3 regions of the Lactobacillus sp. VURO6/B1 (VP7) genome follow, and region 1 is predicted to be linked to each of the others. Evidence: riboswitches for the same ligand, from Rfam matches in the RefSeq annotation. Region 1 holds a riboswitch; each other region holds the start of a gene.
The links. Region 1 has a riboswitch for thiamine pyrophosphate ahead of ACZ2M0_RS01230 (ECF transporter S component). Riboswitches for the same ligand answer to the same signal wherever they lie in the genome.

Region 1 (10,792 bases):
TCTTCACTAAACAATTTATGATCAATAATATTATTAATATTGTCGTTTTTTGGCATTTATCTACCCTTCATTTAAAACAATTATAATTCCTAATATTTTCGATTATATCATTTTTTGAGCAAAAAAACAGATTATTTTGGACTGTTTTAAGTAATTAAGGTGTAAATTACGTACAAAAAGTATATATATTACTAAAAGCAGTAAGATTATTTACGGACTTATTTATTTTTTAAACTTGTAATGCAAGTTTTTGGTAAAATTAAAGAATAAGATATTTAAGTGAAAGGTAAAAAAATGGATAAACAACAAGAAATAAAAATGCTCAAAGACTTTTCCGATGCCAATTCTACTTCGGGCTTTGAAGAAGAATTTGTTAAATTGTTTACTGAAACAGTTCGTGATTTTGCTAATGTTAAAGTTGATGGCATGCTCAATGTATATGCAACTAAGAAAGAAAATAAAAAAGATCAGCCGGTAATTCAATTAGATGCTCATTCAGACTCAGTTGGCTTTATTACACAGGCTGTTCGTCCTAATGGAATGATTAAATTCGTACCATTGGGTGGCTGGGTCAAATACAATATTCCTGCTTTACGCGTTAAAATAAAAAATCGTGCGGGTGAGTATGTGCCCGGAGTAGTTGCTACTAAGCCCCCACACTTTATGACTGCTGCTGAAAAAAATAATGTACCAGATGTGGCTGACATGTCTATTGATGTTGGTTCCAGTTCTCGAGCTGAAACTATTAATGATTATCAAATTGATACTGGCTGTCCAATTTTTGTGGATGTTAAATGTGAATACAATGAAAAATCTGGTTTGTTCTTTGGCAAAGATTTTGATGACCGTTTTGGCGCAGCAGCTATGGCAGATGTCCTGGACAATTTAAAGGGCGAACAATGTGATTTTAACGTTGTAGCTGCACTTTCAAGCCAGGAAGAAGTGGGCTTGCGGGGTGCATATGTCACAGCCAGAGCTGTAAGACCTGATTTAGCTATCGTTTTGGAATCATGTCCTGCTGATGATACTTTTACCCCAGAATGGCTATCCCAAACTGGATTAAAGCGAGGTCCAATGCTTCGTGACATGGATACATCGTTTTTACCTAATCCTAAATTTCAACAGTATGCTTGCGAATTGGCTGATAAGAATAAAATTCCGTACACTCGTTCAGTTCGTACTGGTGGTGGCCAGGATGGTGCTGCCATTTATTATGAAAACGGAGCACCTACTATTGTGATTGGCATCCCGGTGCGCTATGAGCATTCGCCGTATTGCTTTAGTGCTTATTCTGACTTTAAAGCGTCTGTAGATCTGACCCTTGCTATCATTCGTGATCTTACTAAAGAAAAACTAGCGAGTTTTAGTCAGTTTTAAAAATAATTGTTCTTTTGCATAGAGCAGAAAAAACTACTGAGGTGACCTTAAATTTAGGGTCACTTCAATAGTTAAAATGTGCTATACTAGTAAAAATGAATATCAGTCACTAGGGGTGCCAAATAGCTGAGAAATACCCTCTGAACCTGAACGGGACAATACCTGCGTTAGGGAAGTGTTAAATTTAGTTACTAAAGATGCTCCTAATGACTTATAAAGTTAGGAGTATTTTTATGTTTACAAGGTCTTCAAAATGGAATGTGAAGTCAATTATTTTAATCGCGCTGATTGGTATCATTATGGGCGTAATTTATACTTATGGTTTTAACTGGGCTTTTAATCTAGTTAAGATGCTCTTGGTACCCACAGGTTTTGCACCGGTGACGGATACTGTGTTTTCTGGTTTATGGCTTATGGCGGGACCACTGGCAATGTACTTTGTTCCCACAGCTGGTTCTGGAACAATCGGTGAACTGCTGGCATCAATTGTTGAAATGGCAATTGGTGGGCAGTGGGGAGCTACTACCATTCTTTCAGGAGTCATTCAGGGTGCGACTAATGAAATTGGCTTTTTTCCTAAAAAAGAGCGTTACCAAAAATTCACCTGGAAAAGCGTATTAACTGGTGCATTCTTTGCTTCATTTGGCTGTTTCATTCCATCATATATTTTATATGGTTGGAGTAAATTCAGTATGCAGGTTCAAATAGTGATGTTCATTACTAACATCATTTCTGCGTTAGTTTTCGATGGCGTTTTAGTGAAATTAATTACGAATTTATTTGACAATGCTTTAAAACCTAAAGTTGATTAAATACGCAAAAAGGAGTAATGCCAGTAATGCATTTTGTACTTGAGCCCCAAAAGTTGTCCAACTTTTGGGGCTCAAGTACGTTTACTCCCTTTTTTATTGCTCTTTTTTACTTAAAATAGAATGAACTTTAGTAGTCAGCATATCAATAGCCACATCATTTTTGCCACCTTCTGGGACAATGATGTCAGCATAACGCTTAGTAGGTTCAATAAATTGATGATACATTGGCTTAACGGTACTCAAATACTGGTGAATTACAGATTCAATAGAGCGGCCCCTTTCATTTAAGTCCCGTTCTAAGCGCCTAATAAAACGAATATCGTCGTCTGTGTCAACGTACACTTTAATATCCATTAAATCGCGAATCTCTTTGTTAGCTAAAACCAGAATTCCTTCAAGGATAATAATATCGGCAGGTTCCTTGTGAATCGTTTTTTGGCTGCGATTATGTTCTTTAAAGTCATAAACGGGCATCTCAATTGGCTTGTATGCCAGCAAATCACGTAGTTGCTTTTCTAGTAATGGTACGTCAAAGGCATCGGGATGATCATAATTGATCTTCATTCTTTTAGCCATGGGGATACCGGTATTATCTTTATAGTAAGAGTCCTGCGTCATAATCAGGACATGTTCGTTTTCCTGCATTTGTGCAACAATTTTTTGAGCAATTGTGGTTTTTCCACTGCCTGAGCCACCAGTAATTCCGATCACGACAGGCCTTTCTAGTCTCGACATTATGCCACTCCTTTTTAACCCTTAAATATTTTACTTTACTTTGCCGGTAATTACCAACAGTTAAGGCAAATTCGACTATTAAAGCGCCTTCAGACAGATAAAAATGCGGATTAAATAAAAAAACATTGACAAGATAAGTGGAAGCGATTACTATAAATCTGGTACCAAAAATAATAAAGGTATATTTTAAAACATTAATATCCTTGAATTTAGCCCTTTAAAACGGGAGTTTTTTAAAAAAAGAAGCAAAAAAATAAGATAATGATACCAGAATGAAGACGATATCATGGAATTTAAAGAAAGAACTGCTGCAGTACAAGTACAAGAATACTTAGAATTTTTAATCCACTTTAAAAAAGTGAGTGAATTACCTTCGCAACGGGAAATATCAGAAAAATTACAAGTTAGTCGTAATGCAGTTAAGCATGCTCTAGACAGGCTTAAAGATGAAGGCCAAATACAAGCCAAAGAACGAACGGGAATAATTTCTAACAAGAAAATTGACATTAATATGCTGGGCATGGACTCAATGACAACTGAACTTAAGAATAAAACTGTCAAAATCGAGCACTTGGCAACCACCATTGAAAAAATGCCTGGGAGATTAAAGGATTTTTTTAATGCACCTGAAGGACTGGCTATCAAGATTGCACGAATTAGGTTTGTCAAAGATATTCCTTTAACCTATGAAATAACATATTTTAATCAAACAGATTTTACCAGACTGGCAAATATTGATTTTACTAATAAGTCACTTTATGAGGTACTGGAAAAAGAATATCAAATCAGGCCAACCTATGGTAGAGAGAGTATCGGTTGCTTTTTGGCTGATGAGAAAATAAGCACCCTGTTGCAGGTCAAAAAGGGGACTCCTCTCTATCAAGTAAACAGCTTTAATTATCAAGACGACGATTTTCCAATTGAGAGTACTACCCAATATTTATTAGGAAATAAATTTAAATATCATTTTAATGCCAATAATATTTATGATTATCAAGAGGATTAGTTTTGCTTTTTAAAGAAATATATGCTGATTTGGATCAAAAAATTAATAATGGTGGATATCCTCCTGGCAGCACGCTGCCAAATGAAGCTGAATTGCAAAAAAAATATGATGTTAGTAGAACCACAATTAGAAAGGCTGTTAATAAATTGGTAGCTGAAAATAAGGTTGTGCGTAAAAAAGGAAGTGGTTTATTTGTTGCTCCAATAATTTCAAAGCAAAATATTTTGGAAATGACAGGCATTATTAGGCCGTTATATTTGGAGTCAGCGGACAAAATAAAATTTAAGGATACTTACTTAAGGCTAGTTGGTTCATATTATGCTGCAGTTTTTAATGTGAGCTCACAGGAGTTATTATATGATATTTCTTTTACAGCGGAAATTAAGGGTGAAATTACCTGCGAACATTTACTTTTGCTTTTAGATAACTTTCCGGGATTTGATTCAAATTGCTTAAAAGTAATGTCAATTATTGAAGCGGTCAATACCGGTACACAGAAGCCGGATGATGTTTACCAAGACTTTCAGTTAATTAAAGCAACAGAAGAAATTAGTAAGCAATTTCATATACAGGAAAAAGATCCTGTGTTTAAAATTACGAACCTGTTTTCAACTAGACAGGGTAAAATTGTAGCCCTAGAGTACAGACTGCAGGATGCTGTAAAAACAAGGTACTCAATAGATTTTAGTTAATGGAGGAAAGAAAAATGATTAAACTAGTGCGAGTTGACCATCGCTTGGTCCATGGGCAGGTAGCTGTTTCCTGGTTTAATAGTTTAGACGTTAATACGATATTTGTAGTAAATGATGATGTTGCCCATGATAATTTTCGTAAATCGGCCATCAGATTGGCAAAACCGGAAAAGTCTAAACTGGTAATGAAGTCTGTAGCAGACAGTATTAAAGCAATTAATTCTGGGGTAACCGATAAATATAAAATGTTAATCGTAGTGGAATCGGTTGCTGACGCTGTTGAATTAATTAAAGGAACTGGAGACAAAATAACGAGCCTTAATCTTGGTGGCACTAAGCCCAGAGAGGGAACAGAAAACTACTCTAAAACAATTAATTTAACTGCAGAGGAGGCTAATGAATTAGCTCAGTTGCAGCAAAAGGGAGTAGATATCTGGATTCAGCAGGTACCTAATGATGAGAAACAGGAATTTCATAAAAAATGATTGGAGGTAAATAATGAATGTATATTTAACCGCAATTATTTTGGCTTTAATTGCGATGATGGGTAATGGTGAATACTTTGTTGGTTCATCCATGCTGTCAAGGCCACTTGTAACCTGTACGTTAACTGGCTTGGTGTTGGGTAACCTGCATCAGGGCATTATTATGGGGGCAACTTTAGAGTTAGCCTTTGTTGGTTCATTTTCTATTGGTGCGGCAATTCCCCCAGAAATAATTTCCGGTAGTGTTTTGGGAACTGCATTTGCCATTGGAGCGGGCAAGAGTACCGCGGTTGCTTTAACCTTGGGTATTCCAATTGCATCACTGGTTTTGGTAATCAAAAATTTATGTTTTATTTTCATATTACCATTCTTCGTTCACCGCGCTGATAAATATGCTGAAGAAGCTGACGGCAGTGGTGTAAGTAGGATGAACGTTTTGGGCGGTTTTTTCTCGGTTAACTTGCCAATAGGTTTAGTAGTTGGTATTTCTTATATTTTAGGCAGTCCAGTAATTAAAGCAATTTTAGCAGTCATTCCCCAATTTATTATTAATGGCTTGGGAATTGCCACAGGGCTTCTGCCAGCATATGGTTTTGCTCTGCTGCTTAAAATGATGGTCAACAAAAATAATGTCACTTTCTTTATTATTGGTTTTGCCTTGGCAGTCTATCTCAAGGTATCAGTAACTGGCGTAGCCATTTTCGGCGCATGTTTGGCCCTTATTTTAACCGGCTATTCCGCTTTCAAAGGCCAACCGTTAGTAAATACTGCTGCTAATTCTAATAATACAAGCGAAAAAGATTCAGATGATGGAGGCATAGATTATGAAGATGAAGAATTCTAAGTTACTCACCAGAAAAGATTTAATGAAAACATTCTGGCGGTCGTTCACGATGGAATGGGCTTGGAATTATGAACGCCAAATGAATCTTGGTTATGCCTACTCTATGGTTCCGGCTTTACGAAAGATCTATGGTAAAAACAAGGAAAAATTAAAGGACGCTTATAAGCGGCACCTTGAGTTTTATAATGTTACGCCTTGGCTCAGTACTTTTCCTTTGGGTATTTCAATTGCGATGGAGGAGCAAAACGAACTTGATCCTGATTTTGATGCAGCTTCAATCAATAACATTAAAGTTGCTTTAATGGGACCTTTGAGTGGTATCGGTGATTCATTCTTTTGGGGTACGTTAAGGGTTATTGCTACAGGAATTGGTACTTCTCTGGCAATGCAAGGTAATATTTTAGGACCAATTTTGTTCTTGTTGATCTTTAATATTCCGGCCATTATCACTAGATACTACGGTTTGTTTATTGGCTACAATATCGGTTCCTCCTTTATCGATAAAGTGCAAAAGACAGGTTTAATGGATAAGCTAACCTATGGCGCTTCTGTTTTAGGACTTGCTGTTGTCGGGGCTATGGTTGCGACCATGGTAACGTTAAAAATGCCTTTGAAGATTGGCAGTGGTGCTGAAGCAACCACCGTCCAAAAAATTTGTGATGGCATTGTTCCCGGTATTTTGCCACTATTGTTTACATTCTTTATTTTCTGGCTTGATAAAAAAGGTTGGAAATCACAATATATATTGTTGCTAATAGCAGCAATCGGAATATTTGGTGCCTGGTCAGGACTGCTGGGTCAGTAACTAAAGGAGATTCTTGTGAAAAGTATAGAAGATTATGTCCACTTAGAACCAAAATACTATGAAGCAGTTTTGCAAAATTATGACGATTTGTTTGCTAAGCAGATAGCACAAATAAATAACGATATTACTAATGTTGTTATTTATGCCACTGGTTCAAGCTCTAATGCCGCATATGGGGCATTGCCGTTTATGAGTAATATTTTAAAAATGCCTGTAAAAATTGAAGAGCCGTCTATAGCGGAAAACTATTTGCTTCATGTTGAGCAAAATTCTTTATGTATTGCAATATCTCAAGGAGGTCACAGCTATTCTGTAGTAAAAATTATTCAGCGATTACAAGATGCCGGTAATACAGTCTTTGCTTTAACCAGTGAACTTGATAGTCCAGTTGGCCAGGTTTGTCATCACGTTTTAGATATGGGAATGCCAGTTGAAGAAATGCCTTATGTCAGTGCTGGCTATAGCGTAGAAATTTTAGATTTAATGTTGTTAGCAATGTTAATTGCACAAAAAACAGGCAAGCTTTCGGCTGTAGAATTTACACCAATTTTAGCTGAAATAAAAAATATAGTTCAGAAGATGCCTGAAGTAATTAAGCGGGCAAGTAGTTGGGTTGAAAATAACATTAGTAAATTTGCCACCGCGAAGAGATTAGTTTTTATCGGTTACGGTGCAGCTTATGGTGTCAGCCGCGAAGGTGAAACCAAGACGACTGAAGCAGTTCGTATTAGTGCTTGGGGAAAAGAACTGGAAGAATACATGCACGGTCCTTATTTGGGGTTGAACCCGGATGACTTTATCATTTGTTTAGACCCGATGGGAAAATTACACGACAGAATGGCGCTTTTAAAGCGGTTCTTAAATAAGCATGTTAAAAATGTCTACACAATATATGCAGGTAAAGATGAAAATTCAACAGCTGACAACCTCAGTCTAGGTATTACAACAAGCGAACTTTTGGCTTCTTTATTTATGACTGTACCGATTCACTTGCTAGCCTATAAGTTATCACAAGTGAAGAAGATAGATTTGCAACATTCTGCGTACCCGGATTTTGATCAGATAACAGCTTCAAAAATATAATAATTTTAAAAAAGAGGAAGAAAAAATGCGTAAATTTAACAAGCAAAAATTAATTGATAGTATGACTGGTGCCCTAAAACTGCGGAGCCAAATTAAAGATGTGATTGATCCACTATTTAAAAAAGGCATAACCAATATTTGCTGGCTGGGAATCGGTGGCACCTATGCTTCGGGGATGCAGGCTAATATCCACATGAAAGAAAAAAGTGGTTTAGAAACTTTTTATCAAAATGCCGCTGAATATAATGTAACTGGTAATAAACGTATTACCGACAAGACCTTGGTGGTAATTTCCTCAGTTACTGGAAATACCAAAGAAATGGTTGATGCAGTTAAAAACTTAAACCAAGTTGGTGCAATCATTTTAGGTTTTATGGACGACCCACACGCTAAATTAGCTTCAATGCTAACGTATTGTATTTCTTATCCTGAAAATGAACAGTTAAAATTCTTCATGGTCGGAGACCGCTTAATGTATTTGAATGGCGAATTTCCAGATTATGATAAATTTTATCAAGAAATGGACCAACATTTTGCGAAAGACATTGCTGATATTGAAGAAAATGCGGATGATTTTGCCCAAAAATTTGCCGAGAAACACCATGACGATGAAATTCACTATTTTGTCGGTGCCGGCAATCAATGGGGTGCAACTTATTCATATGCAATGTGCTATTGGGAAGAACAACACTGGATTAGAACGCGCGCAGTAGAAGCAGCAGAATTTTTCCATGGGATGTTTGAAATTGTTGACCGTGATACACCAGTTACCGTCTATGTCGGTGAAGATAGTCAACGGCCATTAAGCGAACGTGTTGCTAAATTTTTACCAGAAATTTGTGGTAACTATACTATTATTGATTCTAAAGACTATGATCTGCCAGGCTTTTCTGAAAAATATCGTGGCACCTTGTCGCCGTTTGTCTTCCATGCTATTAATAACAGAATTGACGTTCATATTGAGCATATTAACCGTCATCCGATGGATATTCGCCGTTACTACCGCTGTTTAGATTATTAATTATAGTGTGATTATATGGTTGGAGTAATTATTTGTACACATGGTAATTCAGCACCTGAATTATTAAAGTCAGCAGAAATGATTTGTGGTAAACAAGTTAACTGCCAAACAGTGAGTTTCACAGAGGGTGAATCTTTAGAACAATTAAAGTCTGAAATAAGTGAAAAAATAAGTAAGCTAAAAGGGTCAGCTTTTTGTTTAACAGATTTAAAGGGAGGGACTCCTTTTAACACGCTGGTCAGCTTACTAAAGAGCAATCCGGAAATGGAAATTATCACGGGTGTTAATATTCCCATGTTGCTGGAACTGTTCATCAATCGCAATCAGTTAGAGAAAGAAAAGCTGCTATCAGCAATAATAGAAGCAGGTAAAACTGGAGTTTATCGCTACCAAGATGTCGAACCATCTGCTGATGACGAAGAATTTTAAATAAGAGAGTATAGCAGTCAATGCTATACTTTTTTATTAAAAGCTTTATAATGAATAAAATATAAGGATGAAAAGACTTTTTCAATATTAAAGAGGGCGAAAAAATGACTAACTTTTTGGCTAATATGATCTTTAAAAAACGATAAGGGGATCATATTAATTTTGCGAGCAATTTTTGAGTTAGTGAGTAGCTATAAATATACTAGAAATATTTTACGCAAGGGCACCAATAATGGCTATTCAATTCTAACAATTGCCGGTTCATTCTTTTTTTAACTTATTTATACAAATTGGCGGCTTCATTTGTCTCTTTGATCATTTTAAATTTAAAGTTAAAAACATGATAAAATTTTAGCCACTTTAATTTCGAAAGGTGGTAAAATTACTTTATAATATAGTAATGTAATTTAAAAGAGGGTGTTAAAATGACAAACTTTTTAACAAGTGCAGCATTTTTAATGATCATTGCTGTGATTATGATGGCTTTAGGGTCTTATCAAATAGTTAATAGTGTCGTTTATATCCGTGGCATTTTACATAAGGGCACTAATAACGGTTTTATGCCAGTGGCAATGTGGACTTCTCTAATTATTGGTTTGGCATTGTTAATTATTGGTATAGCTGGAAGTGTGATGGCTTTTAGGGGATTTTAACTAATTTTCTAAAAGTTCATAGGAATTATTACTTTGACAGATTTTCAAAAGAAACATTTGAACTATATTATATTAATATTCGTGGTAGTAAAAGTTTTGACAAAGCCACGAATATTTTTCTTTTAATCATAAACATAAGGTATAATAAAAGTTTTTTTATATAATATAAAAATTAATAGATATATTAGTAAGCGCTATTTTAAACGTGCTATAATAGAGAATATTAATATTAGGATACATTTTTAGGAGGAAAGTATTATTATGGCAGAACAAACTATTATGCTTAACTGCAGTGCCGGAATGAGTACATCTTTATTAGTTACCAAGATGCAACAAGCAGCAAAGGATCAGGGTATTGATGCACATATTTTTGCGTGTCCAGCATCAGAAGCTTCACAACACATTGAACAAGATCATCCCGACTGTGTGTTGCTTGGGCCGCAAATTCGTTATATGGAAGACGACTTTAAGAATAAAGTCCAAGGTCAAGGAAAAGAAGGCAATGATATTCCTCTTGGAGTTATTGATATGCGTGCCTATGGCATGATGGATGGTAAAAAGGTTTTACAACAAGCTGAAGACTTAATTAACGGATAAGGGGATTATAATGGCGGAAAAAGAAGCGGCTGAACAAAAAGAACAAGAAACTTTAGAAGCAGCCATGGGACTTATTGCCAACGGAGGCAATGCTAAAAGCCTTGCATTTGAAGCTATTCGCCTTGCAAAAAAGGGTGACATTGCAGGTGCGCGTGCTAAATTGAAGGAGTCAGACGACTCTTTGAATGAAGCACATAACTCTCAAACAGGGATGCTGACCAAAGAGGCTCAAGGAGATCACACGAAGGTTACA
Region 2 (10,792 bases), on a different contig from region 1:
TAATGATCAACTGCAAACTGTTTCTTTTGGGTAATAATATAGCCAAAAAGCAATTCGGAGATTAAAACTTTTGGTTTGTTACTGGTTAAAGCGTCTTTTAAATTTTGATAGTTTTGTAGTGCCTTAGTCGCAAAATAATACATTTTTTGTCCATTTTTAGTTGGTCTGACTCCTAAATTAGAACGCACAAAAAGCGGAGTTCTCATTTCTCGCTCCAATGCTTTGAGCCTGGCCGTAATATTGGACTGAGTGTAGCCCAATTTCAGTGCCGCTTTATTAAGCGATCTAGTTTCATAAATTGTTTGGTAAATATATAAATCGTTAAAATTCATAATACTCCATATCATTAAAAGTGATAACCCTATTATAATCTCGGATTATGCAAGGTGAATTAATTTTAATATACTAATTTTGTAATCTAAAGGGGGAACTTATTATGACTACAAAAATTGGTATTAATGGTTTTGGTCGTATTGGTCGGCTCGCTTTACGGCGAATTTATGAAGTGGCCAGTAACGACATTGAAATTGTCGCAATCAACGACTTAACCTCACCAGCTATGTTAGCACATTTATTAAAATATGATACTGCGCATGGTCAATTTAATCATGAAGTAACTGCTACAACTAATAGTATTGTAATTGATGGTAAAAATATTCCGGTTTATGCGGAAAAAGATGCTAGTCAAATTCCGTGGGTTAAAAACGACGGGGTTAAAATAGTACTTGAATGTACCGGATTTTACACTTCAACTGCAAAATCACAGGCTCACCTTGATGCCGGTGTTAAAAGAGTATTAATTTCTGCTCCTGCAGGCAATATGAAAACAATTGTTTATAGCGTAAATGATGATCAATTAACTGACTCTGATCAAATTATTTCCGCAGGCTCATGTACCACCAATTGCTTGGCACCACTAGCTCAGGCAATGAACGATGAATTTGGCATTCAGGTGGGAATTATGTCTACAACGCATGCCTACACAGCTTCACAGATGTTACAGGATGGCCCTGATCGTGGTGGCAACGTCCGTAATGCTCGTGCCGCTGTCGCTAATGTTATTCCGCATTCAACCGGGGCAGCTAAAGCTATTGGCCTAGTTATACCTGAATTGGATGGCAAACTTACGGGTATTGCACAAAGAGTTCCGGTTATTTCTGGTTCAATTACTGAACTAGCCGCTATTTTGGGAGAGAAAGTTACGGCTGAAGAATTTAACGCTAGAATTAAAAAGCATACCGAAGGCAATGCCTCTTTTGGCTATAATGACGATCAAATTGTGTCATCAGATATTATTGGCACTGAATTTGGTTCGGTATTTGATCCAACTCTGACTCAGGTTGAAACTGGTGATAATGGTGCACAATTAGTTAAAGGCTACGCCTGGTATGATAATGAGTCCGGCTTTGTAGCCCAAATGATTAGAACACTGCAAAAGATTGCCCAACTTGATTAATTTCAAAATTTTACTGCTATTTTAATAAATTAAAAACTGTATATCATCAATAAAAAAATGGTTCTGCCAAGTGCAGAATCATTTTTATTTCTTTAAAATATGCTAGTCATTTTTCACCCATGGCGCTGTGAGCATTTGACTGACAGTCTGCTTAATATCTTTGCTTTGAGCAATCATTGAGATTACTGCAGCACCAGCTGCCTTAGTTTTAGCAATTGCGCTTAAGTCGCTAGCGGTAATCCCGCCAATAGCAACAATTGGCCGGGTTGTGCTTTTGACCAGTTGGTTTAAGCCGTTAATACCAATTTCGGGGTCGGCATCACTTTTAGATTGGGTGGCATAAATTGGGCCACTGCCATAATAATCAATTCCGCTGATTTTATTGGCTTGTTCAACTTGCGTTAAATTCGAACAGGAATAGCCAATAATCATTTGAGCGCCAACTTCTTTAATGACCTGTCTGATTTCTTCATCGCTTTGCCCAACATGAACGCCTTCGGCATGAACTTGTTGAGCTAGCTGAACATCATCGTCAATGAAGAAAGGCACGTGATACGTTTGACACAATTGGTGCAGCTTTTGCGCCATAGGGAGTCTCTCGGCTTCACTTAAAGTTGAATTAGGTCCCTTGTCTCGAAATTGAAAAGCAGTAATACCTGCAGCAAGTGCTTCTGCGACTATGCCCGGTAATGTTTTACCTTCTGGAACGTCTTGACTGCCACAAATAAAGTAAGCATGTAAAAAATCAGTGTTAAAGTCTTTCATTATTTCTCCTAAATTACTGAGCCCAATGATTTAAAGGGCCGTGACCATGACCAACTTGAATAGTTTCTTTAATAGTTTTAGTAACGTACTTTTTAGTAATTTTAATTGCTGACGGTAAACTTTGACCTAAAGCCAGCTGAGCCGTAATTACTGCAGCTAACGTGTCACCGGTGCCATGGGTGCGCTCGGTATGTATCCTGGAACTGCTGACCCAAAGATCAGAACCATCAGCAAATAAAGCATAATCTTTTACTTGTTCGCTACTTGCATGACCGCCTTTAATTAGCACATTTTTAACTCCCATATCTTGTAATTTATGAGCTAATTCTGGATATTGGGCTTGATCTTGTACCTTGATGCCAGTTAAAGTCTCCGCTTCTGGTAAGTTAGGTGTTATAAGATCGGCTAAAGGCAGTAGTTCATTTTTAACAGTGGCAACAGCATCTTGACTTAATAATGGAGCCCCACCCTTAGCAACCATCACTGGATCTATGGTAACAGGGCCAAAGTCATACTTTTGCAAATTAAGTGCGACTTGGTGAACATGAGCTGCATCACCTAACATTCCCGTTTTACAAGCACGGATGTGGAAATCTTCTGCCAGAGAGGCGAATTGGGCATCGATCATTTCTAAGGGAAGTAAAAAAGATTTTTGTACACCTAAAGTGTTTTGTGCTGTCACTGCTACTACTACAGCTGTACCAAATACTTTTTGCATTTGAAAAGTTTTTAAGTCAGCCATGATTCCAGCACCACCACCTGAATCAGTGCCGGCAATAGTTAAAACTTGGGGAAAAGAATTAATTTTTTCTGTCATCATAAAGCTCCTTAATCAAAATCAGCAATTTGTTCAATATCTGCAACTTTTACTTTATACAAATAATCCATGAGATACATGCCAAAAGTAGCAGGTCCGACATTGGGATGATCTTTAACTACTAATTGACCGGCGCAACTGAAAACTAAAGCACCTATTTGAGCTGCTTCAAAAGGATCGGCAGCAACAGCTGTAAAAGCTGTGACAATACTGGTTAACATATCTCCTGAGCCGACATGTGTTTTAAAAAGGGGTGAGCCGTTATGGACGTGGGCTATTCTTTTACCGTCGCTGATTGTGTCTGTAGGTCCGCTCGCAATGACTGTGCAACGATATTTTTGAGCAGTTTTAGCAGTAATTTCATCAATATCACCAGAACCGGAGCCTGCATCAATCCCCTTTGAGCTCCAATCAAAGCCACCTAAGGCAGCGATCTCACCAATATTGCCGCGAATAATACTGGTATGAAAATCCCATAAAAGTTTATCTGTGATTTTATAACGGTACTCCACGGCGCCAACGGCAACGGGATCAAATACTATGGGTTTATTATATTGGCGCGCTAAATCTTCCACTTTTTTAATGTGGTTAATTTGCTCTTTAGTTAAACAGCCAATATTAACTGCCACAGCGGCAGCCATCCGCACTATTTCTTCAGCTTCAGCGACTTCATTGCTCATAATTGGTGAAGCACCAATAGCATTAACAGCATTGGCCACATCTTGAACTGTTACAAAATTAGCAATATTGAAAATAACCGGGTTTTCTGCTCGCAATTTGTCTAATAATTTTAACTGCATTTTATTACTCCTAATTTAATATCCTTAGAATTTTTGACTAATAAAAAAACTTTGGCATGCGGAAATGCCAAAGCTTCAGCAGTTTTGACACGTTCCTACGCAAGTATTGACTTACAGGTTCAAAGGGTCTGAAATACTTTCATCTCAGCCAAAAAGGCACCCCTCGTGTTATCGCTTACAATTATAACGGAATTTATTACTGATTACAATAGTAGGTTGATAAAGTTGCTATCTATTATAAACTATAAATGCTGGTACTTTGACTGTTATTAAAAGATTGTGCATAACAGTCAAAAACAGTATAGTGGTTAGAATTTATCTTTAGTAAAATGTAATTAGTAATAATTAACAGTCATTTTACAATATTACTTAACTCGAAGGAGAATATTCATGAATTTTACGGATCGACTGCACGAAGCTGGGAAGGCATTGTGGCATAAAAGTATGGTGCATCCCTTTATTAAGGAATTGCAAAGTGGCGAACTCCCAATTGCAACTTTTAAATTTTATCTGTTGCAGGATCGCTATTATTTAAGAGAATTTAGCAAGTTGCATGAATTAATTGCGGCAAAAACGGATAATCAGGAAGTAAAGGAATTTTTACTAGCAGGGGCGCAAGACTTGAAAGATGTCGAAATATCAGTGCGAGGCCATTTTTTTGAAGAATTAAAAATAACTGCGACTGAAATAACTGCAACTCCGGTGGCTCCGACAGCTTATAACTACGTTAACCATATGCATATGACATTAAATCGATCTGGTGTTAAACCAGCGGTTGCAGCACTTTTACCATGTTACTGGCTCTATCAGGAAATTGGCCAAAAAATGGCAGAAAAGGGCTCACCGGTTTCTTATTATCAGGAATGGATTGATACTTATAATGGCGAATGGTATGGCACCAACGTAGCCAAAATGCTGCATTTAACCAATTCTTTGGCTGAAAGTGCCACTAATGAAGAACTTGAGCAAATGCAAACTGCATTTGTGCGCAGCAGCTATTATGAATTGCAGTTTTGGCAGATGGCTTATGAAAAGCAAGATTGGAAGTAACTTTTGTAAAAACCGCTTTTATTTTATTCTTACTTGTCTTTAGTCAATTTCATAATAAAATTTTGATATTGAACAATGTAATTATTGTTCAAAGTCCCAGGTAAGTGTGCAACTTGGGGAAAGCAAGATATACTTATCTTGTAATAATGTATATTTACTTAATATTATTATATTAATGGTTATTTAGGAATTTCTAAAGTGTGGACTTCTGGCGGCAGCATATATTATGCACTAAAAGTAACTGACCGTAACCCTGTATTTGCTGTCTTTAAATGATTTGGGAAGCTAACAATGCACTACTATGCTAGCGGAAGCATAAAAGCAAGTACCGTCAGTTATAGAGTTGGCGGTATAGGCCGATGCCAAACTTAACCGCAATATTCTCACTCTTGCACTCGTGGGTGATATGGCTAAGCCACTTTAAGCGGTAAAATTGATTGCTTCTTAGGAGATATAATGTTTCCACGCACCGCCTTTTAAATGGAATGATAAAAATGAATGATGAACAATTTTTTAAATTAAGAAAGATACTAGATCTTTTTAAAAATCAAGCTCCGACAGCTATTATTGAAGAGAATGTAAATAGCGTTGAAAATTATAAGGCAGAATCTGCTGATGAGTATAATAGAGCGAAAAGATATCTTGGCGAAAATAATAGTTCGTTTAAATCTTTTCATGTAAGTGTGGCTTCAGCAAAAGATTTCTTGTGTTTATTGAATTTGCTGGGTGCAATACATGCAAATTTTAATATACGTTCAAAGCCCTTTATAATAGAAGGAGAAGAAAATAGTAAGTCGCTAAAAAAAGAGAACGACTATTTTAACAATTGGATGGAGTGTTTTTCAAACTATGAATTTATGATAGTTAATTTTGATGAAACTGCTTTAGACCGGGATCAATATTACGGTTAATTTCATTAATTCATAAAAAGGCAGTAACTGATATGACCCCAAATTTGACCTAAATTTTGGGGTCATATAGCTTAAGCTGCCTTTTTAGTTCAGTTATTTCGCATTGTTAAAATTATTATATTAAAAGCTAATATGCTATTATTCATCAATTTTTTTAATATAAATTAATTTTGCTTTTCTTAATATGCCACGATCTTTAAATAGAAAGCCATAATATCTATTATTAATTTTTCCGCCATAATAAAGCGTATCATAAGATCCTTGATTATCAGTAGTTATTTTAACAGAAGCAATTTTTTTATTATGTAAGCATTTATATGTGTCTAAGTTATATGAATATTTTCTTTCGCCAGCACTAAGATATACGGTTTTTTCTAAAGAATTAATTCTATAATAATGTATAAAGCTTATTCCAATGCCGATAAAGAGAAATGTTAAAATAAATACAGTTATAGTTTTTGTTATTTTTTCATTTTTGCTCATTTTTAATATGTTAGGAAGAGAGAAAAAATTATGAAAACAGAATTTAAAAAATATAAACAGTCATCTTTATTAATAGTAGCCTTAATTATATCACTTTTGGGGCTTTAAGAATTAATACCGTTTTTGCATCAAATGATAATATGCCTGAGATGAATAATACATCGGCAGAGCCTTTTGAGCTTGTTGCAATATATAAAAAATCTGATATAGACTCTAATACTTTTTCTATTATTAAAAATATAGCAACAATTGACAACACAGTGGTTATTGAGGTCAAAGGTGACGATGTAACTCTCATTAAAATATATGGAAAATAAAGATATTCCTGAATTAGCCTACAACAAAAAAATCATTCCTTTTGTAAACAATCAAATTAAAAAAATTGCAATTTTGACCACTACACCCCAATTCAGCAATTTACAGCCTGCCAAAACTATTGGTAAAGATTGGAACGATGTGCTAGTTAATAGTAAAAAACAAGAAAATTCTACTAAGCGGAGATACAATTAAATAAAGACAAAACAGATAGTGTTGTGATTTCCAATAAGCAGGTAATACAATCCACAGGTATAGAACTTGAATAGCACTACTTTAAAATCTAATATCGCTTTTTACCATATATCACTATAAAAGTGATTAAATATGGTATAATATAAGTAAAGATATTGGAGGCTTTAAAATGAGTGCAACAATCGTTAAACTACTCAAAAGCAAAAATATAAGCGTCGCTAAAGTCGCTGAGGCCAGCAACGTCCCACTTAGTACTTTAAGAAACTCAATTGTTAAACCAATTGAGACCTGGTCAATTAGGGTCCTTAATGCCTTTGCAATCGCACTTAAAGAGAAGCCAGGAGATTTACTCAATATGCTAGAAACACAACCATATATTTTAGATATAAACGATGAAACGCAGACTATCCAAGGCGTTTTCATTGCTAATAAAGAAATTTACCAACAAATTAGAACTGTCGTGGAAGTCAACCACCTGGAAGGGTGGAATCCTACAGAATCAGATATCCAGGAATTGCTTGATGAAGCTATCCAGCCTGACCCAGTAGTAGCTGAGCGCTTTGAAGAAATTTGGGGCAAGGATAATGAGTGATTGGATTAGTGAAACCTTGTATTCAAATGGCGTCCTAAAAAATAAGCTCCATATCCATGACCCAAAGGAGTTAGAGAAAAAGGAATATGAGCTATCCGCTCGGAATGCTTTGTTCTTGTTGCAAAAAAAGCCCCAAATAAACGATATCGGAGACCTTAAGAAGGTACATCAATTCTTATTTGGTGAACTATACGATTGGGCCGGTAAATATCGCCCCGGCAATTTCAATAAAAACGGGTATGAGTTTTTTGATCATACCAGATTCGATTTTGCCGAAAAAGATATTAATAATATGCTGCACAAGCACCCCGCGAGAAAGCCTTTGGCTAACAAAGACTATGCTGAGCTGCTAGACGCAATTAATTTCATGCACCCGTTTAGAGAGGGCAACGGCCGTAGTTGCAAAGTTTTTCTTTCTGCATACGCGGCTAATCATGGCCAAGTAATTGACTATCCGCGAAGAAACAAAGAGATGATTGAAGCGCAAAATGAAGCTAATGTTGACAAAATTGCTAAACTAATTAAAGTCGAAAACACACCCAGCCGCAATCGAGCGTTCCAAGTACTACAAAGTGCTGGAAAGACACTTAGCCAAGCTGAACTTGCCCAAAAACACGCTGAACAACAGGAAAAAGAGCAGCGGGGGCTTGATCGTGACGATAGCCTTGGATTAGATTAGAAAGCAGGATAAATCAATTGAAGTATGAAGACAAGTTCAGACTAACGCCTGAAGAAAATAGACGCTTTGCCAAAACTAATTTAACCAAATTAGTCTTCACGAACTCACGCTTTGAAGGCCTGACTACCACTATGCCACAGACCCAGACAATCATTGATGGGTCTGGGTGTTGAGGGCATTCCAATCGATGATATTAATATTATCGTTCAATTGAAGCGCGGCTGGCAGTTTGCCATCAACGAAAAAATGCCCCTAGACTTAAACTTCGAAAAGAAGCTTAATAAGATTGTTGCCCGCGATACGGCTGCCTTTCCAGGATATTTGCGTAATGGATCAGGCGGTGTAGCAACTTACCGGGGCGAGTTTAGTTTGAACCGCCTATGATTGAAGAGGGCCAGGAACAGGAATATTTAAAGCAGCTGCTAGCCAGTGATAGTACTGCCACCGATAAGGCACTGACCCTGATGTATCACAATATGCGCCAGCAAATGTTCTACGATGGTAACAAGCGAACTGCTCCAACCTGATAGTTCTGCCAAAGATGAAAGACTTTAATTTTATCTTGCTTAGACAATTTAGACATAAAAATATGACCTGCGAAATTGTCTTAATTCGGGGGTCATATCATTTACTACGCCTAGAAGCTTTTTTGTAATTAATTTGTTTTAGCTGCTATTCGCTCATCATGCCATTCAAGAATCATCTTTACTATGGCGTTAGCGACATTCAAGTTTTTTAACAACGGCCCGTGAGAATAGGTACCAATGAAATTGCGATAACGCAGGCCTTCAACGTGGTCTTGCGGGTTGTTGCCGTAGCCTTCAATCATTTCCCCTAAGGGATGCAACTTATCCTGATCGTCAAAATAAGTTTGCCCGGAATGATTTTCAAAGGCCTTGACTTCGCCCCATTCACTCATGTAGCGGGTATCGCCAATCATGCGCTTATCTGCTTTAAAAACAGTATGGAAGGGCAGGATATCTAGCCCCTTGATAGTCACACCGGCATTAGTTTTGTAATAAGTGCCAATGAGTTGATAGCCGCCACAAACGCCTACCATAGGTTTACCTGCGTTAATGTACTTGGTTAAGGTTTCCTTATGACGCGGTAAATCTTTGGCAATAACAGTTTGCTCGAAGTCCTGTCCGCCGCCAAAAAAGATGAAGTCGTAGTCAAAAGCATTGAACTCACTACCAAGAGAAATATTATCCACTTGCGTAGTATAGCCTTGCTTTTTAAGTAAAAAACTTATGATTTTAACATCTCCGGAATCACCATAGGTGTTCATCAGGTCTTCGTATAAATATGCAATCTTGATTATTTTGTTCGCCATTGTTTACCAACCCCTATTTTCTTGTTTAAAGTATATCTTAATAGTTAGAAGTGGGCAAAGAATAGTTATTTAAGATTTTGTTGCGCTGCAAAGTGATTAATTGGGCCGTATTTGGAGCCAACTGCAATTGGGTGAGCAATAGCTTCATAAGTAAAATCTTTAGCAGTCTGGACACTGGCAATAATTGATTGTCCTTTTGCTAATTCAGCAGCAATTACTGCTGATAAGGTGTCACCTGTACCATTAATTCTATCTGTATTAATGAAAGGCTTGGTAAATTCGTGAAATTTGCCGTCTGCAGTGAGTAAAATATCTGTTACTTGCGACTGCGCAGAATCATCATGACGCCCCTTCATTAAAACATTTTTAGCGCCCATATCCTGCAATTTTTTCGCGCCCTGATGAATTTCATCTTTGGTTTCTAAATTCAAACCGGTTAATTTTTTCTGCTCGTAAAAGTTAGGCGTAATAATGTCGGCTAGTGGCATTAACTGCTCAAGAAAAGCTTGGTAGGCATCGTCATCAAGCAAGGTATCACCGTGTTTGGTCATAATAACCGGATCGAGCACGATCTTACCCATATCATACTTGTGCAAATTAGCAGCAACGCAGGCAATTACGTCCTGGTTAGCCAGCATACCGGTTTTAAGTGCGTCAATTTTAAAATCATCGTTTAAAACATCAAATTGTTTTTGAATAAAAGAAATAGGCATAACTTCTTGTGCATATATACCAGTAGTATTACCAGCAACGGCAGCTGTTAAAAGTCCCATACCGTAAACTTGACGGGCATAAAATGAATGCAAATCAGCAGTCATCCCTGCGCTGCCATCGCTGTCATTTCCCGCTATTGTTAAAGCAATAATTTCTTTTTTCATTTTTATGTATCCTCTTTTTAATGTAAGCTCTATGTAACCAGTATAACTTAAAATAAGGATAATGTTATAATAAATTCTTGTAAAAGCAAGGCCGGGTAGTAAAATTAGTATAAACCGCTTTCTGTCGGAGAGGATACAAGAGACAACATGCTAAAACAATATATTATGGCAATCGATGAGGGAACTACTTCAACTAGAGCGATGATAATTGATCATCAGGGCAGAAAAATAGCTTCTTCACAAAAGGAATTTCCCCAATATTTTCCTCAACCTGGTTGGGTAGAGCATAAACCTGAAGAGATTTGGCACGCAGTCCAAACAACAATTGCCAATGCCATTATTAATTCTGGCGTGCGACCGGGGCAGATAGCAGCAATTGGTATTACTAACCAGCGTGAAACAACGGTAATTTGGGATAAAAGAACTGGCAAACCTATATATAATGCAATTGTTTGGCAATCGCGGCAGACAACCGACTTGGCTGAAAAGCTAAAGGCAGATGGCTATAGTGAATTGAT
Region 3 (10,792 bases), on a different contig from region 1:
CTAGAGAACTGGCAATTTGAGGGTGACTTCTGGGCTCCGAATTTATATACCATGTTTGAAATGCCTCAGCTTTTTAAAATGGGTGATTGGTGGTATCTGATTTATTCAGAATATAGCGTCAAAAACAAGGTTTTTTACAGGATGAGTAAAAGCCTGAATGGTCCGTGGCTCAAACCTAAAGATGAAGCCTTTGACGGTCGAGCTTATTATGCTGCCAGAACAGCTTTTGATGGCAAGCGCCGAGTACTCTTTGGCTGGGTTCCCACTAAAGTTGGTCTGAATGATATGAACAATTATGAATGGGGCGGTACTTTTGTGCCACAAGAAATTTACCAGCGAGCAGATAATACGCTGGGTGTACGTCCTGTTGCAGAAATTTGTGCAGCCTTTGCAAATAAAAGAGAGATTCCACCGCAGCAATTGCAAACTACAGACACTCTTGAAGAAAAAGAACTTATTAAGGATACGGGGGAACACTTCTATTTCCATACTAAAATCAGTTTTAGCAAATCTGTTAGTGATTTTTCTATTCGACTTTACCGAAATCCTGCAACAGATGAATCTTATGAATTTAGATTTAATTTAGATGAGAACTGCTTAACTTTGGATAAAAATCCTTGTTACAGGTGGTACCAAATAATGAACAAGGGACTTAACAGACCAATCAATTTAAAGGCTGGTAAAGAATATGATCTAAAAGTAATTGTGGATGATAATATCCTAACGATTTACCTAGATGGTACTGCGTTAAATGCCCGCGTTTACCATAAGTTTGGTCATACTTTAAGTGTGACCGTGACTAACGGAACTCTTCAACTTGATCAAATTGAATTTTCCAATGATTATCGTAAATGATAAAAGAGGAACAAAATAAATGGCAGATTATAATAAAATTGCACAAGAAGTTTTAAAAAATGTTGGTGGTGCAGATAATGTTGTTAGTGCCACTCATTGTGTTACCAGATTAAGGCTTGTCTTAAAAGATGCTAATAAGGCCGACCAAGATGCACTTAATAACATTGAGGGCACTAAAGGAGTAATTTACAACAGCGGGCAACTGCAAATAGTATTTGGTCCAGGAGCAGTAGAACAAGCTTATGATGCTTTTGTTAAAATCTCTGGGACTAAAGAAGTATCAGTTGACCAAATTAAAGATTACGGTATCAAAAACAAAAATAAATTTCAGCAAGCCTTTAAAGTTTTTGGTGATATCTTTATTCCTATAATTCCAGCTTTTATTGGTGCTGCTATGATCTTAGGCTTAAGATCACTGCTTGCTACTCCGGGCATGTTTGGTATGACCAAGTCACTGGCTCAGCAGAGTGTGTATGTGGGCGATTTTTGTAAATTTTTAAATGTTATCGCCACTACATTTAAAATCTTGCCCGTATTAGTAATGTATTCAGCCACTAAGCGCTTTGGTGGTAATCCAATTTTGGGGATATTAGTCGGCTTTGTCATGATTTCACCTGATTTGGCTGATAGAAATGCTTTTGTGCTGGGACAAGTTCATCCAGCGTATTGGAATTTATTTGGTCTAAAAATAGCTGCTGTGGGTTTCCAAGGTGGTGTCTTTGCGGCAATTTTAACTGCGTGGTTTCAGGCCAAGGTTGAAAAAATAGCTACTAAATATATACCTCAAGTTGTTTCGTATATACTCGTGCCTGCTGTTACTTTGCTGGCGGCCAATTTATCACTATTTCTAATTTTTGGACCTCTTGGTCTCTGGATTGGGAATATTTTGGGCGGCATCATTAATTTCCTTTATATGAAAATGAGCGCTTTTGGTGCCTTTGTCTTTGCTGCAGGATTGCAACCTTTAGTGGTAACTGGAACGCATCAAGCTATCCAGGGAATTGAAGCTAATTTAATTGTGCAGACAGGATTTGATTATATTCAACCTATTTGGTCAGTTTCCATTATTGCCCAAGGCGGTGGCTGTATTGGGATGTACTTGATTTTAAAGCAAAAATCCAAAGATCGTGATATTGCTATTTCAAGTTTTATTCCTACGTTAGTCGGAATTACTGAACCCGCTATCTTTGCTGTTAATCTTAAATACAGTATTGTACCTTTCGTATGTTCGTTTCTGGGAGCCGGATTTGGTGGAGTTTACATGAAGCTGCTAAATGTTAAAGGTTTAGCGCAGGGTCTTACTGTACTTCCCGGTTTAACGGTTGCCAGACCAATTGGACCGTATGTTATTGGTAACCTAATTGCATTTATTTTGCCAATTATTTTTATTCTGGTTTGGAATAAATTTAGGCCGATATTACCGGAAAACAAGAGAAGAGTGGACCACAAAGAAAGCAAAATACTAGTTGCTACCGATGATAATTCCGTCTTAGCACCTGTTGATGGTGAGTATTTACCTCTTGAAAAAGTTAATGATGAAACTTTTTCCAAAAAATTAGTTGGAGATGGTTTTGCTATTCAGCCGACTACCGGCGACATTTTTGCGCCCGTTAATGGAAAAGTGGTATCTGTTTTCCCGACCAAGCATGCAATTACCTTAAAGAGTGAAAATGGTGTACAAATATTATTGCATATGGGGATTGATACTGTTGATTTAGGTGGCAAAGGTTTCACAATTTTAGTAAAAGATGGTCAAGAAATTGCAGCAGGCGATCCATTGGCTAAGATGGATTTAAAAGCTATTCAATCAGCTGGTAAACAAACTACAGTCATGGTATTATTCCCTGAATATAAAAATGGCTTTACCACCAAGAATAAGGATACAGAAGTAAATCACGGCAATTTAATTTTGCAATTAAACAAGTAAGCGAACTAAAATTTATCAAAATAAGGAAGAAACAAAAATGCGAGTTCCAGCAAAAATTACTAATGAGCGTTATCGTCTTAATTATCACGTTTCAACGCCTTCCGGATGGATGAATGATCCTAATGGCTTTTCGTATTATCAAGGCTACTATCATATTTTTTACCAGTATTATCCCTATTCATCTGAAAGAGGACCGATGCATTGGGGACACTATCGCAGTCAAGATTTGATTCACTGGGAAGAACTGCCAATAGCGCTGGCACCAGACAGTCCTGAAGATGACAATGGTTGTTATTCCGGCAGTGCGATTGCAAAAGATGGTCGTTTATATCTGATCTATACTGGCAATCATTATTATGATGTGAATGATCACAGCCGTTTTTGCCAAACGCAAAATGTTGCATACAGTGATGATGGTATTCATTTTACAAAATACAGTGGTAATCCAGTAATTGCCTTACCACCGGCTGATAACTCACAGCACTTTCGTGATCCGAAAGTATGGCAACATGGGGATTCATATTATATTATTGTTGGCAGTCAAGATAAAGCAGGTTTGGGTCGTGCAATTACTTATAAGTCAACTGATTTATTGCACTGGAAATATTTAGGACCAATTGCGGTTTCTCAGGAAAGAGATAATGAAGGATATACGTGGGAGTGTCCAGATCTTTTTTCACTAAATGGGCAAGATGTTCTCTTATGTTCGCCACAGGGAATTGCAGCAAAGGGTAAAAAGTATCTTAATCTTTACCAAACGGGATATTTCATCGGCAAGATGGATTATCACCAAAATCAGTTTGAACACGGAGTGTTTCAAGAACTTGATCATGGCCACGACTTTTACGCGGCGCAAACGATGTTATCACCTGATAATCGGCGCATTGTCTTTGGCTGGCTTGATATGTGGCATGCTGACTTTCCTGAACAGGCTGATGGCTGGTGTGGTGCTTTAACCTTGCCCAGAGAACTAACTTTAAAGAATAATCAGCTATATATGAAGCCGGTTAAAGAATTAAAACAGCTGCGGCAAGAAAAAGTAATTGATGAAAAGTTGATGACTTCGGTAAAGCAGATTAATGTTTCCGATTCGCAGCATTTGGAATTGCTTTTGACAGCTGAAACTGAAAATTGGTCTGGCAGTGATATTAATTTTGTACTCAAAAATGAGCAGGAAAATTTGGTAACACTAACTTGGAACAAAAGGAATAACGAAGTAGTTTTAACTCGAGCTGATAAGCCGGCAGATGATTCTCGACGCTATGGTAGATTAAGACCAAAGTCCAATCTGAAAATCCGGGTATTTATTGATACCAGTTCAATTGAATTTTTCTTAAATGACGGTGAGCTGGTATTTTCAGAACGGTATTATACTTCTGAAAAACCTCAGATTTTCGTCAATGCAGATCAGTCAGTCAAAATAAATGTCACAGGCTATACTATGGCAAAATAAATTAGGCTAAAGAAAAAGTGGACCTGCAGGTCCGCTTTTTTATTTTAAGGTAAATAATGCCAGGTTAACTAAAAACAGAATAACAATCAATTTAAGCCAATCACTTTTTTGAACAGGAACAGGCACGATAACTGAGCGTCGAGCGTTCTCACGGTATCCGTGAGAAGCCATGCCCTGTGCTAAATTTTCTGCCGAATTAAGCGCAACAAGAATAGCTTTAAAATATAAAACAGGTGACCAAAAGCTTAAATAAACACCCCTCATCATGCCGGCAGTGCGTATTTGTTTAACTGCTTCCTTCATTCTGGGAACGATATTAAGAGCTGCTAAAACTCCATAGGCAAACTTACTGGGTAAATGAAAATTCTGCTCAAAAGAACGTGCTAATTCCGTGGCAGTAGTTCCTATTGATACACAGTAGATAGTCAACGTATAGACGTAAATACGACTGGATAAACTCAGTGCATTTTGCAAATTAGGCTGAGGTGCAAACCAATATAAAGTAGCAAAAACCGTAAATGCAGCAATTAAGGGCATTAATAAAGTTAAAAGCAGGTTCTTTACTTTGATATGTTTGTAGATTAGATAAATTATGGTAAAAAAGATGATTAACAGATTAGTTAACAAGCTAGATTTAAGAGATATTTCTATCGAAATAATCAGTGCTAGAAAAAATTTAAAACTGGGATTCATGATCACACCTCATTTATTCACATAGGTTAAATGCTGGTCTTTAAAGATGAGATGGTAGTCACACCAATCTGCCAGATTCCTTAGTTCATGACTAATAATTAAGAGCGTTTGACTGCGTGCTATCTGACTTTCTTTTAATAAAGCCATTACCTTCTTAGCGGAATCTGCATCTAAGCCATTAAGGGGCTCATCAATTAGCAATACATCCTGATCAGAGATTAACATTAGTAAGATTTGCAGTTTCTTTTGTTGCCCGCCAGATAATGAATAAACCACGTGATCGAGCAGTGAATCAAGCTTAAGGGTGGCTAAAGCCTCATTTATTCTGTCATCAGTGAAATAATTGTTGGTTCGTTGCTTTTTGCTTAAATTGATTTCATCCGCAACAGAAACGTTGATAAATTGATCGGTCGCATTTTGAAAAATTTGCCCCACTTTAAGGAGATACCTGCGAGCTGATAATTTACTTATTTCCTGCTTGTGATAGGTTAAACTGCCTGCATATGGGATCATTTTGGTCAGTGCGTTAAAAAGAGACGTTTTGCCAACCCCGTTTGCTCCAGTAATAAGAGTGGTTTTACCAGAAAAGATATTTAAATGTTCCTGCTTTAAAAGTAAGCGATTTTGTGTAATCTCTGTATTTTTGAGTTTAAAACAAATTTCTTTGTCATCGTTAGGGATGGCAAAAGTATAAGAAACGGATTCCGTATTTTTTTGCAGCAGTTTTTCTTTTTCACTAGCAGAAAGTTGTACCAAATCTTTACCTTGAAATTGAAACAGATTATCGCAATGGCCTTCATAGTCAGTTAATACGTGATCACTTAAAATAATTGTTTTCCCTTGATCACGCAGGTGAGCTAATTTAGCAATTAAGAATTTGCGAGCAGCTGGATCACAGCTGGCAAAGGGTTCATCAAGTAAAAAAAGATCGACATTCATCGCAACAAGTACAGCTAAAGCAACTCTTTGCTGCTCGCCGCCAGACATTGTATTAATTTTTTGATCAAGCAAATAATCAATCTGTGTGAACTGAACAGCTTCATTCAAGCGTTTTGTATACTGCGTTTTATTAAGACAAAGATTTTCAAGTGCAAAAATTATTTCTTCTCGCGGTGTTGTCATCGTAAACTGTTCACTGGCATTTTGAAACATCATAGCCGATTTTAGTCCGCCTAAATTAACGCTGCCTCTTAATTGGCCCGCAAACTCAGGATATAAATTTGCTAGAATTTTTAATAATGTAGATTTGCCACAGCCGGTTGGACCAACCAATAGTGAAAGTTCACCAGTGGGAATAGTGAGATTAATATCTGTTAATATTTTATTTTGCTTATCATATGAAAAAGTCAGGTTGTTTAATTTAATCATTTTAGTTACCAAAAAAATCGTCAGGATAAGGCCTGACGATGTAAAATCTTTCGTTTTCCCTTCGCTGGCATTATCCATAGCAGGTTCGACGGGTCTGTTCTCAGCCTCTAGGGCACCCCGATGTTAAATTTATTATACATAAAAGAAAAATAGATGTCTACATACACAAGTATTCTCTCCTTAATCTAAATATCAAAATTCTATTAGTAAGATGAAATTTTGCTATATAATAAATCTATATATTTTAAAATTTGCATAAGAAGGTGAAATAATGGCAGCTGTTAAACTTGAACAATATTTAGCCAGCATTTTGGATTCAACTAAGTCTGACACTAATGAGGTAAGAATCAAACCCAAAAATGATAATTTTGATTTATTTAGAGCGTTTTTGGAAAATCGTAATACTGGGGTTCATCGCTACCAAACTACAGCTTCAACTATATTATATGAAGCTCAGGGCTCGGTAAAAGCCAGAATCAATGATCAGGATTTCTTGCTTAAAGCCGGCAATATCGTATTTTTACAGAGAAAAAGTGATTATGAAATATTGCGGCAGGGAGAAAACGACATATTAGTTAAGTTAGAATTTGACCATAATTTCAAGATGCTGGATTTTCTCGGAAGCTATTCTGCCATGAGTCATCGTGAAAAAAAGGTGTTTAAGGAAATTACTGACGCTTATAATCAAAAACGCTTATTATTTTTGAATAGTACAGCACTGTCTATATCTGCAAACGCACTAAAAAAAGTAATTGATGAATATCTTAATCAGGATCTTTACACCCGTCAGGTAATTTTAGCAGAGTTAAACTTGTTATTAATTGCTGCAGTTAGAAATCAAGATTTAGCGACAGCACCTGTGACCAACCATCAATTTGTTCAAACTGATTTAGAGAATTATATTGATGCGCACTTTACTGACATAACACTTAATGACACTGCTAAACATTTTGGCTTTAATCCTAATTACTTTTCAAGTTTGGTTAAACAAAAAACTGGTAAAAGTTTCGTCGAACATGTTGATGAAAGGCGTATGCAAGAGGCGCGAAATTTGCTTGCCCGACCAGATATTTCCGTAAAAGAAATAATTGCACGTGTAGGTTACAGTGGCAAGTCCTTCTTTTATAAAAAATTTAGTGAATATTATCATGAAACGCCAGTCCAAATGCGGGCCGAATTATTTAGACAGGCAAACATCAACTTAAAATAAAAGGCAACCTTGACTAAAAAGGTTGCTTTATTTTATTACATTTTTTCTAAGCGGCTAATCCTGTCAGCTGTTGGCGGGTGACTGTCAAATAAGTGAGCAAAACTGCGCTTTTTACGTACAGGATCTTCAATATACATGCCGGCACTGCTAGGGTCGGCTTTTTTCATGGGCTCGGAACCGTCAATCTTTTCTAAAGCAGAAATCAGTCCTTGCGGGTTGCGAGTTAATTCTACTGAAGAGGCATCAGCCAGATATTCCCGATTTCGCGATAATGCCATTTGCGCTAAACTGGCACAAATAGGACCCAGAATTAACACAAATACAATAGCCACGATCTTAAAAATGACAACAATAGTACCACCATTGTCGTTATCGCTGTCGCGATCATCGTCAATCCACCAAATATAGCGACTGGCAATACCTGATAAATAAGAAATGACACCAACTAATACTGCGGCAATAGTAGAAACTAAAATATCATAGTTTCTAATGTGAGAAATCTCATGACCTAAAACGCCTTCCAGTTCTTCGCGGTTCATCATGTCAAGTAAGCCCTGAGTAACTGCCACAGCAGAGTGGTTGGGATCGCGTCCAGTCGCAAAAGCATTAGGACTGGGATCATCAATAATAAAAACTCGCGGCATTGGCACCCGACCGACCAGTGCCATATCTTGTACAACGTGCCACAGTTCAGGATTATCTTGCTCTTGGACTTCTTGAGCATGATTAAGACTCATAACCATATTGGCTGGGTTAGGCAGGACAATTAGCATGTAAATCAAGCTAAAAACCACAGCAATAATTAATCCTAAAACAGGACGATCGCCAAAAAGATAACCAAGACCTGCCCCTACAAGTGCCAAAATAATGACAAATAATCCCATAATCCCAACGGTTTTACGTTTATTGCTGGCAATTTGTTGAAATAACATAAAAATTGACCTGGTATTTAAAACTTAACTTTAGGTACTTCTTTTTCAGATTCACTGGTTTGTAAGTAGTCAACTTTCTTAAAGCCGTGAATGTGAGCAACAATATTAGACGGGAAAGTTAACAGCTTTTGGTCGTAAAGTGCAGCAGAAGAATTGTAAAGTTGTCTTGAATAGGCAATTTTGTTTTCAGTGTTAGTTAATTCTTCTTGCAGTTTCAAGAAGTTTTGGTTGGCTTTAAGGTCCGGATAGTTTTCTGATAAGGCAAAAATTGATTTAAGGGCATCAGAAATTTGATTAGAAACCTTTAAGGTTTGGGCGTGATCATCGCTGGGAATATTAGTTAACTGATTACGCAATTGCACAACATTTTCCAATGTTTCTTTTTCATGTTTGGCGTAGCCCTTAGTTGTTTCGACTAGGTTGGGAATCAAGTCGTTACGCCGCTTCAGTTGTACATCAATCTGACTCCAAGATTCATCGGTGTATACTTTGGCTTTTTGTAAACTGTTGTAAACTGTAATATAAAGTGCAATTAATAAAACAACAATAATTACAATTACCCAAGTTAAACTGTTCATAGTATTCCTCCTTATATGTATCTCTTAATTATAACTGATTAAGAACCTTTTGAATATAAAAAAGAAGCTTATACTATCTTTCATTAGCAAAGCTTTACTATTGTGTCTTAAATTAATAAAAGTCCCCAGCCCACAATGGTTAAAACAATTAGACCGATGAACTGCATTACAGACCATTTCTTGAAAAATTCTCCCCTTGAAACTGTCGCATTTTGAGTAAAAGTTTTTAAGACCAGCATATTGGCCATTGAACCGATAGGAGAGCCAAAGCCGCCAATGTTAGAACCTAAAAATAACGCTTCAGCGTAAGGAGTAAACTTACCGACTAAAATAGTTGCAGGAACATTGCTGATAATCTGACTGGAGATAATCGAAGTGAAGTAGGTTGAGCTTTCCGAATTAATCATCGTATGAATGATGCTGACAATCAGCGGGATCTGTTGAATATCACTAATGAAGATGAAGAAACAGGTAAAGGTTAATAGCAAAGCAAAATCTACTTTAAGCAAAATTCTCGGGTTTATTAATAAGGCTAAGATAATTGCAACAATCATCGGAATTGCAACATTAATCACCTTAAATACCCCTAAGAAAAATAAGGCGAATACTGCTGTAGTAATGATTGTGGGTCTTAAACTGATATTAATCTGTTTAATATCTTGTCTGGGAATTTTTTTACGAGGGATAAAGTAAAAAATAATAAACGTAATGAATAATGCCATTAATAAATAGGGCAAAGACCAGGAGAAAAACTGCAGGGCATTAACAGAATATTTACTGACCAAAAAGATATTATGGGGATTACCCCAAGGAGTAAAAGCAGCCCCAATATTTGCACCCATACCAATTAAAGTGACAGGTAAAATTTGTGGCAAGTTACATCTTTTGGCAATATTTAAATACAGGGGAATCAATGTAAGCGCTGTTATGTCATTGCCAAGAAACATCCCAGCAATAATCGCTAGAAGCGTAAACAAGATGTTTAATTTCTGCATATTGTCGGCAATACTGGTCAGTTTATACGCCAACACGTCCAGAACGTGCAAGTAAGCGTATATTTGAATAATGATTAGCATCGCGGCGACTGAAAAAATCGTATGTAAGTTGATATCCTCAAGCCGCGGTCTAGCAAAAAAAAGACTGATAATCGTTATTACAAAAGTAATCTGCAGGATTTTATCACTAAAAACCTTTTTCAAGACGGTCATAAAATGTCCCCTTTCACAAGTTATAATCATCTATAATCGCTATATACATTTTGACCTTTTTTTCTGTTATACGCAATAATAAATTTTTCATGGTGAAAATCACTTTTACTATAAACATAATTTTTGACACTATAACTTAATATATCCTATACTGAAGAAAATTGCTAAGGATTAGGAGGAAATATTAAAATGAGTAATTCCGAATCAGTTAAAATGAATGTTAAAGCAGGTGCAGCTGATAAAATCAAGAAAAGTGTGAAAGACGGACAAGTTGTTTTGCTTTCATTAAATGACGGTTCCAACAAATATTCTAACATTGCCGGTAGCTGTGCTGCCGGGACTCGTTTTCAATTTGTAGTCTTGGATAAACAAGACCCAGACTTTTCACTTAAAGTTGAAAATAATATTGGCTTGGATTTATACACCAGTCCTGCAGAAATGCAATATTTAGGCAACGATTTGGTAGTAGATGAAAAGAATGCGGCCATTAGTTTAGCCGATGACAGTGGCGTAATTGATGCTGCCATGACAGTTAGTGAAAATAATTAGTGTATTTAACTAATAATAT

Region 2: linked by a shared signal. The riboswitch ahead of thiM (hydroxyethylthiazole kinase) and the one ahead of ACZ2M0_RS01230 (ECF transporter S component) in region 1 are both predicted to bind thiamine pyrophosphate.
Region 3: linked by a shared signal. The riboswitch ahead of ACZ2M0_RS05800 (ATP-binding cassette domain-containing protein) and the one ahead of ACZ2M0_RS01230 (ECF transporter S component) in region 1 are both predicted to bind thiamine pyrophosphate.

What each region holds. Positions count from the first base shown of each region.
Region 1 covers NZ_JBVOWJ010000002.1:14,551-25,342, forward strand. The annotation lists gene hpt (hypoxanthine phosphoribosyltransferase) at 1-56, opposite strand, end outside; gene ACZ2M0_RS01225 (M42 family metallopeptidase) at 295-1,377, shown strand; TPP riboswitch at 1,479-1,568, shown strand; gene ACZ2M0_RS01230 (ECF transporter S component) at 1,611-2,189, shown strand; gene udk (uridine kinase) at 2,283-2,924, opposite strand; gene ACZ2M0_RS01240 (GntR family transcriptional regulator) at 3,211-3,930, shown strand; gene ACZ2M0_RS01245 (GntR family transcriptional regulator) at 3,933-4,622, shown strand; gene ACZ2M0_RS01250 (PTS sugar transporter subunit IIB) at 4,637-5,107, shown strand; gene ACZ2M0_RS01255 (PTS sugar transporter subunit IIC) at 5,121-5,951, shown strand; gene ACZ2M0_RS01260 (PTS system mannose/fructose/sorbose family transporter subunit IID) at 5,932-6,756, shown strand; gene ACZ2M0_RS01265 (SIS domain-containing protein) at 6,772-7,839, shown strand; gene ACZ2M0_RS01270 (SIS domain-containing protein) at 7,865-8,860, shown strand; gene ACZ2M0_RS01275 (PTS sugar transporter subunit IIA) at 8,876-9,289, shown strand; gene ACZ2M0_RS01280 (hypothetical protein) at 9,715-9,942, shown strand; gene ACZ2M0_RS01285 (PTS sugar transporter subunit IIB) at 10,204-10,539, shown strand; gene ACZ2M0_RS01290 (PTS lactose/cellobiose transporter subunit IIA) at 10,550-10,792, shown strand, end outside.
Region 2 covers NZ_JBVOWJ010000005.1:32,062-42,853, reverse strand. The annotation lists gene ACZ2M0_RS03725 (LysR family transcriptional regulator) at 1-332, opposite strand, end outside; gene gap (type I glyceraldehyde-3-phosphate dehydrogenase) at 437-1,456, shown strand; gene thiE (thiamine phosphate synthase) at 1,559-2,221, opposite strand; gene thiD (bifunctional hydroxymethylpyrimidine kinase/phosphomethylpyrimidine kinase) at 2,235-3,038, opposite strand; gene thiM (hydroxyethylthiazole kinase) at 3,050-3,838, opposite strand; TPP riboswitch at 3,914-4,012, opposite strand; gene tenA (thiaminase II) at 4,229-4,888, shown strand; gene ACZ2M0_RS03695 (hypothetical protein) at 5,383-5,799, shown strand; gene ACZ2M0_RS03690 (hypothetical protein) at 5,938-6,282, opposite strand; gene ACZ2M0_RS03685 (hypothetical protein) at 6,589-6,792, shown strand; gene ACZ2M0_RS03680 (helix-turn-helix domain-containing protein) at 6,962-7,384, shown strand; gene ACZ2M0_RS03675 (Fic/DOC family protein) at 7,377-8,063, shown strand; gene ACZ2M0_RS03670 (hypothetical protein) at 8,081-8,236, shown strand; gene ACZ2M0_RS03665 (hypothetical protein) at 8,220-8,447, shown strand; gene ACZ2M0_RS03660 (hypothetical protein) at 8,444-8,590, shown strand; gene ACZ2M0_RS03655 (type 1 glutamine amidotransferase) at 8,719-9,396, opposite strand; gene thiD (bifunctional hydroxymethylpyrimidine kinase/phosphomethylpyrimidine kinase) at 9,462-10,274, opposite strand; gene glpK (glycerol kinase GlpK) at 10,422-10,792, shown strand, end outside.
Region 3 covers NZ_JBVOWJ010000008.1:52,509-63,300, forward strand. The annotation lists gene ACZ2M0_RS05775 (family 43 glycosylhydrolase) at 1-855, shown strand, start outside; partial or broken gene ACZ2M0_RS05780 (PTS transporter subunit EIIC) at 875-2,293, shown strand; partial or broken gene ACZ2M0_RS05785 (PTS sugar transporter subunit IIA) at 2,351-2,782, shown strand; gene ACZ2M0_RS05790 (glycoside hydrolase family 32 protein) at 2,820-4,235, shown strand; gene ACZ2M0_RS05795 (energy-coupling factor transporter transmembrane component T family protein) at 4,275-4,928, opposite strand; gene ACZ2M0_RS05800 (ATP-binding cassette domain-containing protein) at 4,938-6,296, opposite strand; TPP riboswitch at 6,336-6,426, opposite strand; gene ACZ2M0_RS05805 (AraC family transcriptional regulator) at 6,568-7,506, shown strand; gene htpX (zinc metalloprotease HtpX) at 7,542-8,438, opposite strand; gene ACZ2M0_RS05815 (LemA family protein) at 8,456-9,016, opposite strand; gene ACZ2M0_RS05820 (SLC13 family permease) at 9,124-10,224, opposite strand; gene ACZ2M0_RS05825 (iron-sulfur cluster biosynthesis family protein) at 10,414-10,773, shown strand.